One region of the Variovorax sp. 10N432 genome, then DNA from elsewhere that is predicted to be linked to it. Evidence: predicted binding sites of a transcription regulator. Region 1 holds the regulator's gene; each other region holds the start of a gene.
What was found. Region 1 encodes LexA, which represses DNA repair genes until DNA is damaged. Its sites were predicted from a motif close to ACTGTATNNNNATACAGT; they were not measured.
Positions count from the first base shown of each region.

Region 2: AC1DF3_RS07810 (PA0069 family radical SAM protein) is a predicted target of LexA. The motif match lies at 3,999-4,016, and genes of this name have one in related genera.
Region 3: AC1DF3_RS11980 (ATP-dependent helicase) is a predicted target of LexA. The motif match lies at 4,542-4,559, and genes of this name have one in related genera.

Region 1 covers NZ_JBFTHX010000001.1:2,632-8,752, reverse strand. Annotated here, with positions in the region: gene lpxK (tetraacyldisaccharide 4'-kinase) at 1-32, shown strand, start outside; gene AC1DF3_RS00055 (Trm112 family protein) at 13-195, shown strand; gene kdsB (3-deoxy-manno-octulosonate cytidylyltransferase) at 203-970, shown strand; gene adk (adenylate kinase) at 1,097-1,753, shown strand; gene AC1DF3_RS00040 (DUF6152 family protein) at 1,754-2,227, opposite strand; gene AC1DF3_RS00035 (hypothetical protein) at 2,259-2,675, opposite strand; gene AC1DF3_RS00030 (asparaginase) at 2,680-3,669, opposite strand; gene lexA (transcriptional repressor LexA) at 3,744-4,418, shown strand; gene AC1DF3_RS00020 (hypothetical protein) at 4,568-4,915, shown strand; gene AC1DF3_RS00015 (D-2-hydroxyacid dehydrogenase family protein) at 4,999-6,006, shown strand; gene AC1DF3_RS00010 (MFS transporter) at 6,003-6,121, shown strand, end outside.
Region 2 covers NZ_JBFTHX010000005.1:27,595-33,715, reverse strand. Annotated here, with positions in the region: gene AC1DF3_RS07825 (calcium-binding protein) at 1-1,852, opposite strand, end outside; gene AC1DF3_RS07820 (hypothetical protein) at 1,849-2,310, opposite strand; gene AC1DF3_RS07815 (AP2 domain-containing protein) at 2,889-3,521, opposite strand; gene AC1DF3_RS07810 (PA0069 family radical SAM protein) at 4,030-5,124, shown strand; gene AC1DF3_RS07805 (efflux transporter outer membrane subunit) at 5,075-6,121, opposite strand, start outside.
Region 3 covers NZ_JBFTHX010000008.1:93,976-100,096, reverse strand. Annotated here, with positions in the region: gene fur (ferric iron uptake transcriptional regulator) at 1-156, shown strand, start outside; gene hprK (HPr(Ser) kinase/phosphatase) at 179-1,138, opposite strand; gene AC1DF3_RS11990 (PTS sugar transporter subunit IIA) at 1,167-1,634, opposite strand; gene hpf (ribosome hibernation-promoting factor, HPF/YfiA family) at 1,725-2,054, opposite strand; gene AC1DF3_RS11980 (ATP-dependent helicase) at 2,409-4,529, opposite strand; gene corA (magnesium/cobalt transporter CorA) at 4,739-5,725, shown strand; gene AC1DF3_RS11970 (5'-methylthioadenosine/adenosylhomocysteine nucleosidase) at 5,718-6,121, opposite strand, start outside.

The DNA of each region.
Region 1 (6,121 bases):
TATCATCGAACGATGGACACCAAGCTGCTTGAATTGCTCGTCTGCCCCGTCACCAAGGGGCCGCTGACCTGGAACCCCGAAAAGCAGGAACTGGCTTCGCGCAGCGCCCGCCTGGCCTACCCGGTGCGCGACGGCATCCCGGTGCTGCTCGAGACCGAGGCCCGCACCCTGTCCGACGAAGAACTCGGACTTTGAGCTGTTCATGCGCACCGCATTCACGGTCCTGATCCCGGCCCGGCTGGCCTCGACACGGCTGCCCGACAAGCCCTTGGCCGACATCGCCGGTGTGCCGATGGTGGTGCGGGTCGCCCAGCAGGCCGCGCTTTCAAGCGCCGCCAGCGTGGTGGTGGCCGCCGACGACGCGCGCATCGTCGATGCCTGCCGTGCCCATGGCGTGCGGGTGCTGCTGACCCGCACCGACCATGCGAGCGGCAGCGACCGGCTGGCCGAAGCCTGCACCCAGCTCGGGCTGGCCGACGACGCGATCGTCGTCAACGTCCAGGGCGACGAGCCGCTGATCGCGCCCGATCTGATCGATGCGGTGGCCGACACGCTGGCCGCCCACCCCGACGCTGCGATGAGCACCGCGGCGCACGCCATCGACTCGCTCGAGGACTTCGTCAATCCGAACGTGGTCAAGACCGTGCTCGACGCCCGTGGCCATGCGCTCTATTTCAGCCGCGCGCCGATCCCCTGGTGGCGCGACGGCTTCGCGGCCAGCGGCCCGACCTCGCTGCCGAGCGCGCCGGCGCCGTTGCGCCATATCGGCATCTACGGCTACCGGGCCGGCTTCGTGCGCGGCTTTCCCGGCCTGCCGCCGGCGCCGGTCGAAACCACCGAAGCGCTCGAGCAGATGCGGGCCCTCTGGCACGGCCACCGGATCGCGGTCCATGTCAGCGCCCACGCCCCCGGCCCCGGCATCGACACGCCCGAGGATCTGGCCCGGGTCCGCGCCCTCTTCGCCGCCTGACCTCGCCCGTGCGGGGCTCCGAAACGGCCCGAACCCCATGCTATCCTCGAAGCAACTCCGCCTTTTCGTTGCGCCTCGTGCGCGCGACCTGGCGCGACAGAAATCGAAGAACCTTCCGAGGACACCATGAGACTGATTTTGTTGGGCGCCCCCGGGGCAGGAAAAGGCACGCAAGCGGCCTTCATTTGCCAGAAATACGGCATCCCCCAGATCTCCACCGGCGACATGCTGCGCGCCGCCGTCAAGGCCGGCACGCCGCTCGGGCTGCAGGCCCAGGCCGTGATGGCATCCGGCGCGCTGGTCAGCGACGACCTGATCATCAACCTGGTCAAGGAACGGATCGCGCTGCCGGATTGCGCCCAGGGCTTCCTGTTCGACGGCTTCCCGCGCACCATTCCGCAGGCCGAAGCGATGCGCGCGGCCGGCGTCCGGCTCGACTACGTGCTCGAAATCGACGTGCCCTTCAGCGACATCATCGAACGCATGAGCGGACGACGTTCGCACCCTGCCTCGGGACGCATCTACCACCTGAAGTTCAATCCGCCGAAGACCGAAGGCAAGGACGACCTCACCGGCGAAGACCTGATCCAGCGCGAGGACGACAAGGAAGAAACCGTGCGCAAGCGGCTCGAGGTCTACAGCCAGCAGACGCGTCCGCTGGTCGACTACTACTCGAACTGGGCCAAGGCCGAGCCGGCCGCAGCGCCGAAGTACCGCGCAATCAGCGGCGTCGGCAGCGTCGACGACATCACGCAGCGCGCCCTGGCCGCCCTGTCCAGCTGATCAGGCCGGGCTGGAACGCAGCCCGTAGGCCTTGCCGTCGACGAACAGGTACTCGACCCGCATCACGGCATCGCCTTTCTCTTCCTTGGTGCCGAAGCCGATGGCCGAGACCAGGGTCCCGGGCTTGATTTCGCGCACCTGCCAGGCCTCCATGCGCGTGAGCGGCGCCAGTTCGAGCTCCCATTGGCGGTCCTTGCGCCGCGGCAGCGCCGCCTTGGCGAGCAGGCCGGGTCCATCGACCGGCGCGCTCTGCGCCGGCAGCGCACGCTTCGGCAGGTCGGCAGGCAAGCGCAGATCGGCGGGCACCTCGATCATCAGTTCGGCATGCGGGTTCTGCCAGCGCGAACTCACCACCTTCCCTTCCAGGTAGAGCGGGCGGTCCTGGTCGAAACCGCTCCACCCGTGGTGGGCCCAGGCGAAGGGCATGGCGCCCGGCAAGGTGACGGCGGCGAACATGAGGCTGCGACGTTTCATGCGGGAACTCCTTTCGGGCTGCGCGAGGTCATCAATAGGCGATCCAGCGGCCGCAAAACACGACCGCCAGCCAGATCGCAGTGGACGACAACATCTGTACCCGCGCCAGCAGGTCGAGTTTGGCCAGTGAGCGGCGGGCATGGAACCACAGCGCGTTGGCGCCGGCCACCCCTAGCAGGCCCATCTTGACCAGAAACACCGGGTTCGCGAGCAACTCGGCCGGCTGGGTGGCGAACATCAACGATCCGCTGGCGGCCGCCAGCGCGAAGCCGGACAGCGCGAGGGTCAGCGACAGCCTGGCCAACCCCTGCACCGGCAGCACGGCAGCGCGGCCGAGGACGCGGGCCTCGAGGGCCACCAGGTTGCCCAGCAGCAAGGCGATGCCGACGATGTGCACGACCTCCAGGGCCGGGTAGGCCCAGGGGGTCGAGCGCAACGCCTCGAGCACGGGATCAGCCGGCGGAGGCGTCCGCCAGCAGTTCCAGCATGAGTGAGATGCGCGCCTTGACCGGCGTCAGCGCGCCGGCGTCGCGCAGGCGCTGGCCGGGCTTCGGGAGGATCCGCCCCTCGGCGCAGCGCGTCGCACGCAGCACCGAGACGCCCTCGGCCTGGGCCCGCAGCGCCGCCGCCTCCAGCGCCTGGTGCACGGTGCCGTTGCCGGTTGCCGCGAGCACGATCCCCTGCACCGGCTCGGCACCGCCACGGCGGCGCTCCTCGAGCAGCATCTCGACCAGGGAGCCGCGTGCCTCGGCGTGGCTCAGCAGGATCTCGACCCGCGGCCAGGCGGTGGCCGCGGCGATCCGATCGAACGACGAGCGCGCGGTCGGGTCCGCCTGCGGCCAGTCCCTGAGTTGCCTGACGGCCCCTTCCTCGACATAGGCCAGCGGACCGGCATCGCCGGAATCGAAGGCGTCGAGACGGTAGGTGTGGACTTTCTGAACCTCGACGGCGCTGTGAACCGTACCGGCGCACACCACGACCACGCCCCGGGCGTCCGGTGCTGTGGCGACCGCGATCGCATCGCGCAGGTTCTGCGGCCCGTCGGGCGCCAGTGCGCTCGCCGGCCGCATCGCACAGGTCAGGACCACCGGCTTCGAAGGCGCGAGCACGGCCTGCAGGAAGAACGCGGTCTCTTCCAGCGTATCGGTGCCGTGGGTGATGACCAGGCCGGCGACGTCCGGCTGGGCGAGCCAGTGGGCACAGCGCTGTGCCAGGGTGCGCCAGATCGCGAAACTCATGTCCTTGCTGTCCACCTGCGCCACCTGCTCGGCCGCGAGCGCGATGCCCGCCGGAGCGTCGATGCCGTGCAGCAGGTCGGCGACGCCGACTTCCCCGGCCGTGTAGCCGATGTTGTCGTTCGCCGCACCGGCGCGGCCCGAGATGGTGCCGCCGGTGCCCAGCACCACGACGCGACGGGCGGAATTCCCCGAGATGTGATCCATGTCTTGCCAACTTCTCGAAACTGGTTAAAAATACAGGTACTGGACGTTTAGCCAGTGCCTCCACAGGAGCCTACATGCAGTTCGCCGTCAAGCTTACAGCCCGCCAGCAGCAGATCCTCGACTTGATCCAGAGTGCCATCGCGCGCACCGGCGCGCCTCCCACGCGGGCCGAGATCGCCGCCGAGCTCGGCTTCAAGTCGGCCAACGCGGCCGAAGAACACCTGCAGGCGCTGGCCCGCAAGGGCGTCATCGAGCTGGTCAGCGGCACTTCCCGCGGCATCCGCCTCAAGGGCGACGCCCTGCGCTCGCTCAACGAATCCCGCAACAACCAGTTCTCGCTGTCGCTGCCCGGCATGGCGCAGCTGGCGCTGCCGCTGATCGGCCGCGTGGCGGCCGGTTCGCCGATCCTGGCCCAGGAGCACGTCGACCAGACCTACTACGTCGAGAACACCCTCTTCCAGCGCCAGCCCGACTACCTGCTCAAGGTGCGCGGCATGTCCATGCGCGATGCCGGCATCATGGACGGCGACCTGCTGGCGGTCCAGTCCACCAAGGAAGCCCGCAACGGGCAGATCGTGGTGGCCCGCCTCGGCGACGAGGTCACGGTCAAGCGCCTCAAGCGCAACAAGCAGGTCATCGAGCTGCACGCCGAGAACCCCGACTACCCCACCATCGTGGTCCAGCCCGGCGAGCCCTTCGAGATCGAGGGCCTGGCGGTCGGCCTGATCCGCAACACGATGCTGATGTAAGCCCGCCTTTTCGTTCACGCACGCGGTCCTGCGTGCGCACCCGGTCCGGCCGCGACAGGTGGCGGGCGTATGGCCAAGAGCCATCACCCTGTCCTGGCCGATGAAAGCAATCCTGCCTGTGTTCAACCTCTGACTTTTCTGGAGTTCACATGGGAATCGCTCTACTCAGCATCGCTGACTTTCTGACGCCGTTGCAATCGCTGGCCGACCGCTGGATGCCCCGGCGCCGCTCGAGCCGGGCGATGTCCTCGGGCCTGCGCTACGTCGGGATTCGCCCGAGCTGCCCGCTGCGCCAGGGCACGGCCGGTCCGGCGGCCGCCGCTGGGGCCACGGCACGCCCGCTGCGCGTGGTCCGCATGGTCGACGCACAGCAGCCGGGCCGCGCGGCCGGCCGCATGGTGATCTCCGGACGCATGGCCGATGTCTGCGCCGAGCTCGACCGCCTGGTCGCGCTGGAGGCCGCCCAGGCGCTGCCGCAGGCCGCCCACCTGCACTGATAGCTGCACTGAAGCACCGAAGCGCGACACAAAGTCGCCGCGCTGGCACAGCATGCCGTTCGTGCAAGGCACAATGGCATGCCATGAACATTGTGATCCTCGACGACTATCAGGACGCCGTGCGCAAGCTGAATTGCGCTGCCAAGCTCGACGCCTATGCAGCCAAGGTGTACACGAACACGGTCAAGGGCATCGGCCAGCTGTCGGTCCGGCTCAAGGACGCCGACGTGATCGTGCTGATCCGCGAGCGCACCCAGATCACCCGGCAACTGATCGAGAAGCTGCCCAAGCTCAAGCTGATCTCGCAGACCGGCCGGGCCGGCGGGCACATCGACATCAACGCCTGCACCGAGCAGGGCGTCGCCGTCGCCGAGGGGTCGGGCTCCCCGCTGGCGCCCGCCGAACTCACCTGGGCGCTGATCATGGCCGCGATGCGGCGCCTGCCGCAGTACATCAGCAACCTGAAGCACGGCGCCTGGCAGCAGGCCGGCCTCAAGTCGGCATCGATGCCGCCGAACTTCGGCCTCGGCTCGGTGTTGAAGGGCAAGACCCTGTGCATCTGGGGCTACGGGCGCATTGGCCAGCTGGTGGCGCGCTACGGCCAGGCCTTCGGCATGCAGGTCGTGATCTGGGGGCGTGAGCAGAGTTGCACCAAGGCGCGCTCCGACGGCTTCCAGGTGGCACCCAACCGCGAAGCCTTCTTTGCCGCGGCCGACGTTCTGTCGGTGCACCTGCGGCTCAGCGACGAGACCCGCGGCCTGGTGACGCTCGAAGACCTGTCGCGCATGAAGCCGACCGCGCTGTTCGTCAATACCTCGCGTGCCGAGCTGGTCGAGCAGGATGCCTTGCTGGCCGCCCTCAACCGCGGGCGCCCCGGGCTGGCGGCCATCGACGTCTTCGAGAGCGAGCCGCCGCTGCAGGGCCACGCGCTGCTGCGGCTCGAGAACTGCATCTGCACGCCGCACATCGGCTACGTCGAGCAAGACAGCTACGAGATGTACTTCGGCCAGGCCTTCGACAACGTCGTGAGCTTCATCAAGGGCAACCCGACCAACATCGTCAATCCCGGCGCGCTGCAGGTCCGTCGTTGAGCCGGCCTGCTCTGCCGGCCACCTTGTGGGCCTTGCTGGCAGGCAATTTCGTGATCGGCACCGGGGTGATGGTGGTGCCGGGCACGCTCAACGAGCTGAGCCAGTCGCTCCAGGT
Region 2 (6,121 bases), on a different contig from region 1:
TCACATCGTCGTCGGATTCGCCGGCGGCCAGGGTTTGCTTGGTCTCGTTGGTGCCGGTGAAGCCGTACATCACGTCATTGCCGTCGCCGCCCCAGAGCACATCGTTGCCGACCTGGCCGAAGAGCCTGTCGTCACCGACGCCGCCGATGAGCGCGTCGGCGCCATCGCCGCCCTGCAACTCGTCGTTGCCCGCACCGCCGAACAGGGTGTCATTTCCCTTCTGGCCCAGCAGCTGGTCGTTGCCGGCACCGCCGTCCACCGCGTCGTTGCCGGCGCCGGCATAGACCGTGTCGTTGCCGTTGCCGCCGTACATGACGTCGTTGTCGGTGTCCTGGGCGCCGAGGGTCTGGGCCGCTTCGTCCGATGAGTCGCCGCCGACCAGGATGTCGTCGCCTTCGCCGCCGTAGATCGTGTCGTTGCCCAGTCCGCCCAGGAGCACGTCCGCGCCGATGCCGCCGTCGAGCAGGTCGGTGCCGGCACCGCCTTCGAGCCGGTCGTTGCCTTCTTCGCCATAGATGTTGTCGTTGCCGGCATAGCCCATCAGGGTGTCGTTGCCGAGGCCGCCCCAGAGCTTGTCGTTGCGGGTGCTGCCGCCCATCACGTCGTCACCGTTGCCGGCGACGAAGTTCTCGATCAAGTTGACGTTGAAGTACTGGGTGTAGGCGGCCCAGTAGCCGACGTCGAAGCTGTCGTTGCCGTCAGTGCCGGTGAGGGTCTTCTGGTCGCTGCTGATCTTGACCTGGGAGGGGGTCCAGTCGATCCACTGGGTCGCGCTGACGGTGTAGCGGTTGTCCGTGTCGCGCAGGACCCTGTAGTTGCTGAAGGGCACCAGAGGGGGTACCGCAGCCATCGCGGTGGGCAAGGCCTGTACCGCGCGCGCGGCGATCGCCGCAGGCAGAGCATCACTTTTGCGAGCGGGAGCCGCCAGCGCGGCGTCGGCGGCACGGGCATTGCCCGCGATGTAGAAGCCGTAGTCAGCCGCCTTGATCTGGGTGATGCCCTTTTGCGCCAGGGTCTGGAACTCGGCGGTTTCCATGACGCCGTTCTCGTTGAGGTCGGACCAGGTGTTGAGGCCAGCCAACTCGTCGCCGCTGAGGAGGCCGTCCTTGTTGACGTCGAGGGCGGTGAGGGAGGCGACCGTCATGGCCTTCTTGGCCGCGTCGAGGAGAACGGGGGTGCGGGTGGCGATGCTGGCGGCGAGGTCGTTGGCGGGGGTCTTGGCCTCGTAGAAGGCGCCGATGGGGGCGTTTCCGTAAGGATTGGAAGGCGCTACATAGCCATTGGGGAACAGGTCGGTGGTGCCCGAAAGGAATTGCTGTGAATTCCATCGGGTCATGTCCTGATAGGTGCTCTGGTCCACCAGTCCTTTGCCGTTTAGGAGGTTCAACTCCCGCTCGAAACTAAACAGATTCGATAGGCTGGGCACAACGCTTGTATTGCTGCCATTGAGTTTGTTGGACAGTTGCTGGCCGAGTTTCAAGACTTCATCAAATCCTTCTTCATAGAATTGTTGTCCGTAATATCCTCCGTAGATACCTGCAACCGCCCCGATTACCAACGCAAACGGCGCGGAGACAACAGTGGTCGCCGCTCCTCCAACGAGAACGGCAGTCGCTTCTCCGGCCGACATTCCGGCCGCAACACCGCCGATCATTTTGATTGACTTGGCCAAATCGTCGCCGATCAATCCCTTGAGAAAACCAAGAGATGAATCTGCATGGCCTTTTGCGTCGAGGATTGCCTTCAACTCAATAGCGGCAGGCTCCCCCGCCTCTGCAATGGCCTTCAGCGCTTGAGGTGATCCTTCGATATAGACGACACCCGATTTTGTATACCACAAAAGCATGCTCATGAGTTGATCCTTCTAACTAGTCGAGAAAATATGAAACTGCCAAAAATAAAGGCCATCAAAATACCGAAAAACAAATTCATAACGAGTCCAGCTACCATTCCGTTCAACATGAAACGGTACGGAGTACTTTCGCCGTGACTTACATAGGCGCCAAACATGAACATCGCAAAAAGAATTCCTGCATTCCTGGTGTTTTCATAAAATTTTTCGTCGGAGAATTTTCTTATCAGCCTTTTCTTTTCCTGAGGCGGCAAATCGTCTAATTGAAGGTACCGACAACACGCTGCAGCAACTCCGGCTAGCCCGCACATGACTTGTCCAGGCATGACTTCTCTTGCACCTAGCCATCCTCCGGAGATTTTTTCAATCGTTTCCACGGCTATCTGTTGCATGCCTGCGATCGCCAGTAGTGCAGTCATTCCCAGAAGAAAATAGCGCCCGACTTTCTTGATTCGCATAAAACGAGTTCTTTCGCTGATCAAAAATGTGCTCTCTTCGCCGCGTTGTACACTGAGCTAAAGATCTGAGATCTCCTTGACGAAAGTTCTATCCCTCTACAGCTCGAAGTGTGTGATTGTGAGAATCAGGATTAATAAAAATTAGATATTTCCGCGAATGGCGCAGCTGGGCAGGGGATCTGTTTGTAATTTTCATTTCTTGAGGCAATTTCAGCTTCTCAACAGGGGGCCTGCGCGACCCGATTGCCAGCCAAACGCTGAAAACCTGAGCAACCACCCGCACGGGCGGCTGCGAGCAACAGCCACCAATCCTCCTATATGCCCAAGCGCGTGGCCGTGAGAAGCAAGCTGAATCTGAGCTGGAAAAATCCACAACTGGCTTGGCGTGGTGCCCTGGATACACGCCAGCTTCATTCAGGTCGCTCTCGCCGTCTTGCGCATTGCCATTTGCCCGCGAGGCAAAAGCTACATCGTCGATCCTGGGTCAATGCCGTTTTCCATTGACGACCGCCGCGTTGACGTTCTTTGAACCACCGGCAACGACGGCGACTTTTTCTTCGACTTGACGACCAATTGCCTCAATTGGTCTTGCCGCGCCGCGATCGCCAGCGTCTTGGCCGCCTCTTCTCCGAACTCGCGCACGGAGTAGACTGCCAAAGGTGCTGACCATCCGGTGCTCGGGTGACGGCCGTCCAGCGCCCAGAGTCAGCCGGGTGTCGCCGTCTGAAGGCAACTCCGGCAATGCCGCTCTTGTTGTTGCGTCGGACTACTTCCCTCGCGGCCACGGGCGGAGGGCAGTCAGCCGGCAACGGCCTTGGCGGTGCCCTGCGCAGATCCGCCTCGTCGGGATGGGGGCGCGCCAGCCCCGGCATCCGCCGAAGCTGCGCTTGGCGCTCGGCGATGGCCAGCAACTTGGCTTCGGGGCCGAAGCGACGGAGGCTGAAGTATTTGTTGGCTACTTCACCGGGCCCGAGATAGGTTTTCGCGATCCAGGCGATCGGGTTGCCATCGGTATCGACCTGACATGCCACGCCCGGAATGCCGGTCTTGTTGTTGCGCCTCAGGACATTGGCTCTTCTGCGCCGCGAAACGGGAGGGTGCTTCTTGACCATCTGGTCCCGCCATGCCTGGGCCCGCAACAGCGCAGCCATCTCCCCCTGGTGCATCTTGAAGCCGAACTGCCTGAACAGCGTGACGCCGCTGCGCTTCAATTGAACTTTCCACCCTCTCGGTCCGCGACTGATCCCGTACATCGAACGCATGAAGCCTGTCACCCTTTGAATTTTTGTGCGCACGATCTTCAGATTCAGGCGGCATTGCTGTCTGTGAGCGCACGCTACTTTTCTGGAGCGAAAGTTCCCGGGCGTGAGGAAAGGAGAAACTTCGGCGAGCGCGAGGCGACCATTCGAGGTGGGCCGGGTGCCTCAGAGGTTTCGAGACTTCAAATGAGGTCGAACGCCAGGACCAGGCCGCAAAACGCCCACGGCCAGAGGTCGCGCCCGCGCATTCGAGCGCATCCAGAAGGGCGCGACGCAGGTTCAAGCCATCAACCCCCTTTCCCGAAATTCTTGTGCTTGCGAACTTCAGAAGGAGGCCCTTGGATAGTCTGTGGGTCGATGCCGCCCGGCGCCGGAGAAACTTCCCGGTCGTTGCAATTCGTTGCTGCGCCTGCGCCGGAAACATGGAATACTGTGATTTCATACAGTATCCGGAGGCGCCATGGGCGACAGCTTCATCCCCGTCCACGCCCTCAAGGGCCGCGGCGCCGCGACGCGCCTGCCGCATCGTTTCGAGCGCGACGTGCGCGACGCCTTCGACGACGGCTGGGGCACGCTGGAAGAGGGCGAGGCCGAAGCCGAGGGCCTCCAGCCGGTGCAGACCGAGGTCCGCTTCGAGGACGTGAAATCGGTCTTGAGCGAGAACGACTCGCCTGACATTCCGTTCGACCGCTCGCTCAACCCCTACCGGGGCTGCGAGCACGGCTGCATCTATTGCTTCGCCCGGCCCACCCACAGCTACCTCAACCTCTCGCCCGGCCTGGACTTCGAGACCAAGCTGATCGCGAAGCGCAACGTCGCCGAGGTGCTGCGCGCCGAACTGGGCCGCAAGGCCTACCGGCCGAGCCAGATCGCGATCGGCACCGCGACCGATTGCTACCAGCCGATCGAACGCGAGCTGCGGCTCACGCGTTCGGTGATCGAAGTGCTGAAGGAGTCCCGCCATCCCTTCGGCCTCGTCACCAAGTCCAGCGCAGTCGAGCGCGACCTCGACCTGATCGCACCGATGGCCGCCGACCGGCTGGCCGCTGTCTACGTCACGATCACCACGCTCGACGCCGAACTGGCACGCAAGCTCGAGCCGCGGGCCGCCGCGCCGCACCGCCGGCTGCGCACCCTGCGCACCTTGGCCGACGCCGGCGTGCCGGTCGGCGTCAGCGTGGCGCCGCAGATTCCCTTCGTCACCGAAGACATGGAGCAGGTGCTCGAAGCCGCCTGGGAGGCCGGCGCGCGCTGCGCCTTCTACACCGTGGTCCGGCTGCCCTGGGAGGTCGCGCCGCTGTTCAAGCAGTGGCTCGAACTGCACTACCCGCCGCGGGCCGATCGCATCATGGCGCGCATCCGCGAGATGCGCGGCGGCAAGGACTACGACGCCGACTTCGCGACCCGCATGAAGGGCAGCGGCCTGTGGGCCGACCTGATCCGCCAGCGCTTCGAGAAGGCGACGAACCGCATCGGCTTCAACCGGCAGCGCATCGGGCTCGACCTCAGCGCGTTCCGACCACCTGGCGCAGCGGGGCAGGGCAGTCTGTTCTAGCACTGGCGCCCCCGCCGCCGGCCCCGCGCGCTTCGACGCCGCACCAGTCGCCGCCCAGCGCCTTCACCAGGAACACCGAGCCCAGCATGCGCTGCCCGGAAAGTTGGGCCGCCTGGCGCTCGATGTTCAACAGCGCCTGCTGGGCCGTGATGACGTCGAGGAAGGTGGTGGCGCCGCCCTCGTAGCGGCTGGCCGACATATCGAGCACCCGGCGCGCGCTGGCCACCGCCGTCTGCGACTGCGCCGCGGCGCGTTCGAGCGACGCCAGGCCGGTGATGCCGTCCTCGGCCTCCTGCATCGCGGTCAGCACCACCCGGCGGTAGCTGGCGACGGTGGCGTCGTAGCCGGCCTTCGTGAAGTCGACGTTGGCGCGGATGCGGCCGCCGTCGAAGATCGTCTGGGTCGCCGAGACGCCGATCGACCACAGCACGCTCTGGGCATCGAACAGGGTCGACAGGCTGCGGCTGTCGACGCCGCCCGTGGGCAGCAGGTTCACGCTCGGGTAGAAGGCCGCGGTGGCGACGCCGATCTGCGCGTTGGCGGCGGCCATCGCGCGCTCGGCGGCGGCGACGTCGGGCCGGCGCTCCAGCGCGTCCGACGGAACGCCGAGCGGGATCGCCGGCGGCCGCAGCGGCTGGATGTCCGGTGCCAGCGCGAAGTTCGGCGCCGGTGTGCCGGTCAGGGTCGCGATCGCATGCTCGAACTGCGACCGCAGCCGCTTCAGCAGGTCGACCTGGGTCAGCGTGTTGTCCAGCAGCGCCTGCTGCTGCGCCACGTCGAGGCCCGACACCGCGCCGCCTTCGTGGCGGTCGGTCACGAACTGGAGGGCCCGGCGCTGGACCTCGATCGAGCGAGCGACCACGTCGAGCTCCAGGTCGGTGGCGCGCAAGCTGAAGTAGGCCGAAGCCAGGTCGGCGGTCAGCAGCAGCCGGGTGTTCTCGAGGTCGGCGGCCGATTGCGCGGCCGAGGCGGTGGCGCCCTCGACCGTGCGCTGCAC
Region 3 (6,121 bases), on a different contig from region 1:
CACCTGGTGTGCACCGGCTGCGGCAAGGTCGAGGAGTTCTACGACGCCGAGATCGAGCGGCGCCAGCAAATGATCGCCAAGGACAAGGGCTGGATCCTGCAGGACCACGCCATGTCGCTCTACGGCCTCTGCGCCGATTGCGTAAGCAAGCGCTGACTCTCGTTCGCCCCCGGACGGGTCAATCGTCGTCGCGTGCGCTTTCCATCGCCTTGTGGTGGCGGGCGACGAAATCGGCATAGGTATCGATGCCGCGCAGCTGCAGGATCGAATTGCGCACCGCGGCCTCGACCAGCACCGCGATGTTGCGCCCGGCCACCACCTGGATGATCACCTTGCGCACCGGGATGCCCAGCACGTCCTGGGTCAGCGGCGCCGAGGGCATGCGCTCGTAGTCGCGCTCGAAGCTGTCGCGCCGCACCAGGTGCACGATCAGCTTGAGGCGCATCTTCCGGCGCACGGCGGTCTCGCCGAAGATCGCCCGGATGTCCAGCAGGCCGATGCCGCGCACCTCCAGCAGGTTCTGCAGCAGTTCGGGGCAGCGGCCCTCCAGCGTGGTCTGGTTGATGCGATAGAGGTCGACCGCGTCGTCGGCCACCAGCCCGTTGCCGCGCGAGATCAGCTCCAGGCCGAGTTCGCTCTTGCCGAGCCCCGATTCGCCCGTGATCATCACGCCCAGGCCCAGGATGTCCATGAAGACGCCGTGCATCGAGGTGCGCTCGGCGAAATGCTTCGACAGGTAGGCCCGCAGCAGGTCGATCACGAAGGCCGACGACTCGCGGGTCGCGAACAGCGGCAGCTGGGCGCGCTCGCAGATCGACAGCAGCTCGTCGGGGGCCGGCTGGCCGTCGGCCAGCACCAGCATCGGCGGCTCCAGCGTGACGATGCGCGCGATCCGCCGGGCGGTGTCCTGGAGCGTGCCGCGGGTCAGGTAGGCGACTTCGCGGGCGCCGAGGATCTGGACCCGGTACGGGTGGATGTAGTTGAGGTAGCCGACCAGGTCGGCGGCCGACTGGGCGCGGCTGATGACGTCGGGGTCGAACTGCCGTTCGGAGGCGCCGAGCCCGGCCAGCCACTCCCAGCGCAGCGAGCCGCGGAACTCCTCGAACATCGCATCGGCGCTGATGACGGTCGGCTTCATGTCCGAACCCGTCCGGCGCCGAAGAGGTTCAAGCCACCTGTGCGGACTGCCATCCGGCGATCAGGGCGTGCAGTGCCGCCGCATCGGTGCTGGACTTGATCTGCTCGCGCAGATTGGCATCGCTCAGCAGCTCGGCGATTTCCGAGAGTATTTCCAGATGTTTCTGGGTCGCGGCTTCCGGCACCAGAAGGAAGATCAGCAGCACGACCGGTTGTTCGTCCGGGGCGTCGAAGCCGATCGCGTTGGCGAGCTGGAACACAGCGGCCATCGGCGACTTGAGGCCCTTGATGCGGCCGTGGGGGATCGCCACGCCGTGGCCGAGACCGGTTGAGCCCAGGCGCTCGCGCGCAAACAGGCTGTCGGTGATCAGGGCACGCCCGAGACCGTGCAGGTTCTCGAACAAAAGCCCTGCTTCTTCGAAAGCACGCTTCTTGCTAGTGGCGTCGACGCTCACGAGCACTTGAGCGGGCGGCAGGATGGACGCGAGTCGGTTCATGTTGGGGCGGGGGCGATTATGCACCCACCCTGAAAAAAGCAAAGGGCCGCCTGATGGCGGCCCGCAAGAGTATTTGCCCGAACAGCGGAACTACATCACGCGCTTGGGGGCGGCGTGGTGGTGATCCTGCAGGCGGTCCTTGTGGCGCACGACCTGGCGGTCGAGCTTGTCGACCAGTTCGTCGACGGCGGCATAGAGATCAGCGTGGCTCGATTCCGCGAACATGTCGTTGCCCTTGACGTGGATATTGCATTCGGCCCGTTGCCGGCGTTCCTTTTCCTTCTGCTTTTCCACCGTGAGGATCACCTTCACATCGACCACCTGGTCGAAATGCCGGGTGATCCGGTCCAGCTTGCTCGTAACGTAGTTGCGCAAAGCAGGTGTGACGTCGAGGTGATGACCGCTGATCGTCAAATTCATGAATGACCTCCTGGAATTGACGGTTGGGGAAATAGCCGCGCCCCTGGAAGTAGAGGCGTGGCCGGGGAAACGAGAGGGGAATGAGGGGAGGGAGAGAGAGGGGAAAGAAGGGAAAGAGGGGGAGGGAGAGAGAGGCTTCGGGTCACTATGCCCATGCTGTCATCGAATTGCAATCCCTTCGTGCCAGGGGTCTGCGCCAGATCAAATGCAGTTTGTCACACGCTATCGATTTGATAGCCAACAAGCGCCGGGCGGCGCGGCCGACCGGCGCCACTGGAAACAAACCCAGGCTCCGGCGAAGGGGCTTTCGACCCCGCAGTCCGAAGGGACAGGAAGCCGCCGCCGGACACGCGTTCAGCGCCAGGCGGCGCGCATCCGGCTCAGCAGGTCGATCGTGGCGGCCGGCGGCGGCACGTGGGGCGCGCGCTCGGGCGGCGGCGGCCAGGTCTGCTGCTCGAAGCGCTGGGCATCGGCGGCGGGAATGAAGCGGGTGCGGCCCGCGTACAGGTGGCGGTCGCCGCGCGCCGCCTGCTGCGTCACGTAGAAGCGCTGCGGCACCAGCAGGTGCAGGTGGTCGCGGGCACGGGTCATGGCGACGTACAGCAGCCGGCGCTCTTCTTCGAGCTCGCGGGCGCCCTGCGCCACGTCGGCCGGGATGCAGCCGTCGACCACGTTGAGCACGTGGACCGACTTCCACTCCTGGCCCTTGGCGGAGTGGATGGTCGACAGGATCAGGTAGTCCTCGTCGAGCAGCGGCGGTCCGGGGCGGTCGCTGGTGGCCTCGGGCGGGTCGAGCGTGAGCTCGGTCAGGAAGCGCTCGCGCGAGCCGTAGCCGGCGGCCAGCCGGGCCAGCTGCTCGACGTCGCCGCGCCGCACGGCGGCATCGTCGTGAAGCCGCTCCAGGTGCGGGAGGTACCAGTCGAGCGCCAGTTCCATGTCGGCGGGCCAGGACAGCCCCGGGGCGCGCAGCGCGGCGTAGGTGGCTGCGAAACGGGTCCATTCGACCTGCGCCGCGGCCGGCGGCACGAAGTCCTGCACCGCGGCGCCCGGATCGCCCGCCCGGTCCATGGCATCGAGCAGCCGCGCCGAGCTGACCGGGCCGATCCCCGGGATCATCTGGGTGACCCGGAAGCCGGCCATCCGGCCGCGCGGATTCTGGGCGAAACGCAGCACCGCGAGCAGGTCCTTGACGTGGGCCGCCTCCAGGAACTTGAGCCCCCCGTATTTCACGTAGGGGATGTTGCGCCGCGCCAGTTCCAGCTCGAGCGCGGCGCTGTGGCTGGAGGTGCGGAACAGCACCGCCTGCGACTTCAGCGCCAGGCCGCCCTCGCGGTGGGCCAGCACCCGGTCGGCGACCCAGCAGGCCTGCTGCGCTTCGTCGGGCACCAGCACCAGCTGCGGCCTGCCGGCCGAGGGCTTGTCGGTCCACAGGGTCTTGGCGTGCCGTTCGGCGGCGCCGGCGATGAGCGCATTGGAGACGTCGAGGATCGGCTGGGTCGACCGGTAGTTGCGCTCCAGCGTGACGATCCGCACCGGCTGGCCGAATTGATGCGGGAAGTCGAGGATGTTGCGGACCGTGGCGCCACGGAACGAATAGATCGACTGGGCGTCGTCCCCGACCACGGTCAGGCCGCGGCCATCGGGCTTCATGGCACGCAGGATGGCGGCCTGAAGCAGGTTGGTGTCCTGGTATTCGTCGACCAGCACGTGGTCGAATCGGCCCCCCACCTGCTCGGCCAGCGCGGGCTCGGCGACCATCGCCGACCAGTAGAGGAGCAGGTCGTCGTAGTCGAGCACCTGTTGCTGCTGCTTGGCCTCGACGTAGGCGCCGAACAGCCGCTTGAGCTCGGCCTCCCATTCGGCGCACCAGGGGAAGGCCTCTTTCAGCACCTCGGCCAGTGGCGCGCAGGTGTTGACCGTGCGCGAATAGATCGACAGGCAGGTGCCCTTCTGCGGAAAGCGCCGCGTGCTGGACGACAGGCCGAGGTCGTGGCGCACCAGTCCCATGAGGTCCTCGGCGTCGCCGCGGTCATGGATGGTGAAGTTCTCGCTCAGGCCGATCTGCGCCGCGTACGCGCGCAGCAGCCGGGCGCCGATGCCGTGGAAGGTGCCGGCCCAGGGCAGTGCCGGCGGCGCCTGCGAGGCCAGGCCCAGCACGCGCTGCAGCACCTGGCCGGCGCGGCGCTCCATCTCCTGCGCCGCGCGGCGGGAGAAGGTCAGCAGCAGGAGGCGCTGCGGGTCGGCGCCGCCGGCGATCAGGTGCGCCACGCGGTGCGCCAGCGTGCTGGTCTTGCCCGAGCCGGCGCCGGCGATCACCAGCAGCGGACGCGGGTCCTGCTGCCCCGGGTCCAGGGCGGCGTCGACGCCGTGCAGGACCGCGGCGCGCTGGGCCTCGTTGAGGGTCGCGAGCGCTTCAGCCAGCCGCTCGGCCTGGCTTCCGGCCGCGGTGGGAAGAGGGGTGGCAAGGCGCTGCATCGACGCAACTGTACTGTATGTCCGTCCAGTCGGACAGCGGCGCCGCCGGGGACCGGATGACATAATCGCGCCTCGCTGCAACCGGAGACTCGCGCATGGAAATCGATCCGTCTCGGCAGCTTTCACTTCCCCTCTGACGCGCCGTTGGCGAGGGAGTTGAAAGCGCCCCGCCCCTCGCCCCAACGCCAGACATTTCAAGGGAGTGAGCCATGCTCAACATCTTCACGCTTGCCAACGGCCGCCTCGTCCAGGAAGAGATCGAGGCCCTGGAAGAGCTGTCCAAGTTCCAGCCGATCTGGGTCGACCTCGAATCGCCGACGGTCGAGGAGAAGCGCTGGATCAAGCAGTACTACGGCCTGTCGATCCCCGAAGACGCGATGGACGAGGACATCGAGGAGTCGGCCCGCTTCTACGAGGAAGACAACGGCGAGCTCCACATCCGCAGCGACTTCCTGATTGCCGACGACGAGAACCCGCGCTCGGTGCGCGTCGCCTTCATCCTGAACCAGCACAACACCGAGCTGCGCAGCCGCGGCGTGCTGTTCTCGATCCACGACGAGGACGTGCCGGTGTTCCGGCTGCTGCGCATGCGCGCGCGGCGTGCCCCGGGGCTGATCGAGGATGCCAAGGAAGTGCTGCTGAAGCTGTTCGACGCCGACGCCGAGTACTCGGCCGACACGCTCGAGAACATCTACGACGAACTCGAGATCGCCGGCCGGAAGGTGCTGTCGGGCAACGTCAGCGACGAGCTGGCCGGCGAGGTGCTGGGCCTGATCGCGCGCCAGGAAGACTTGAACGGGCGCATCCGCCGCAACGTGATGGACACCCGCCGCGCCGTGAGCTTCATGATGCGCAGCCGGATGCTCAACGCCGAGCAGTTCGAGGAGGCGCGGCAGATCCTGCGCGACATCGAGTCGCTGGACAACCACACGGCCTTCCTGTTCGACAAGATCAACTTCCTGATGGATGCGACCGTCGGTTTCATCAACATCAACCAGAACAAGACCATCAAGATCTTCTCGGTGGCGAGCGTCGCGCTGCTGCCGCCGACCCTGATCGCCAGCGTCTACGGCATGAACTTCAAGTTCATGCCCGAAGTCGACTGGAGCTACGGCTACGCGTATGCGATCGTGCTGATGATCATCAGCGCGCTGGGGCCGATGTGGTACTTCCGCCGGCGGGGGTGGCTCAAGTAGCCTCGCCCTGCTCGGCGGGCGGCGGCAGGGTCGCCAGCCACCCATCGATCAGCGCCAGGCTGTAGCGGCTCGCGACCACCGAGACGAAGCGCGTGAAGTCGCCGTGCGCCTCGTCGTCGGCGCGGTCGGAAATGGTGCGCACCGCGGCGAAGGGCACGCCGAAGTCGTGGCACACCTGGGCCACCGCTGCGCCTTCCATCTCGACCGCCAGCGCGTCCGGCAGGTCGTTGCGCAGCGCGCTGCTTTCGGCGGCGGACGACACGAAGCGGTCGCCGCTCACCAGCAGGCCGCGGTGCACCGCGGGCGCGGCCAGCCCGAAATCCTCGACCACCTGCTGCCCTAGCAGGCCCACCGTGTCGGCCAGCACGCCGGCGGCCACCGCGGCCAGCGCGTCGC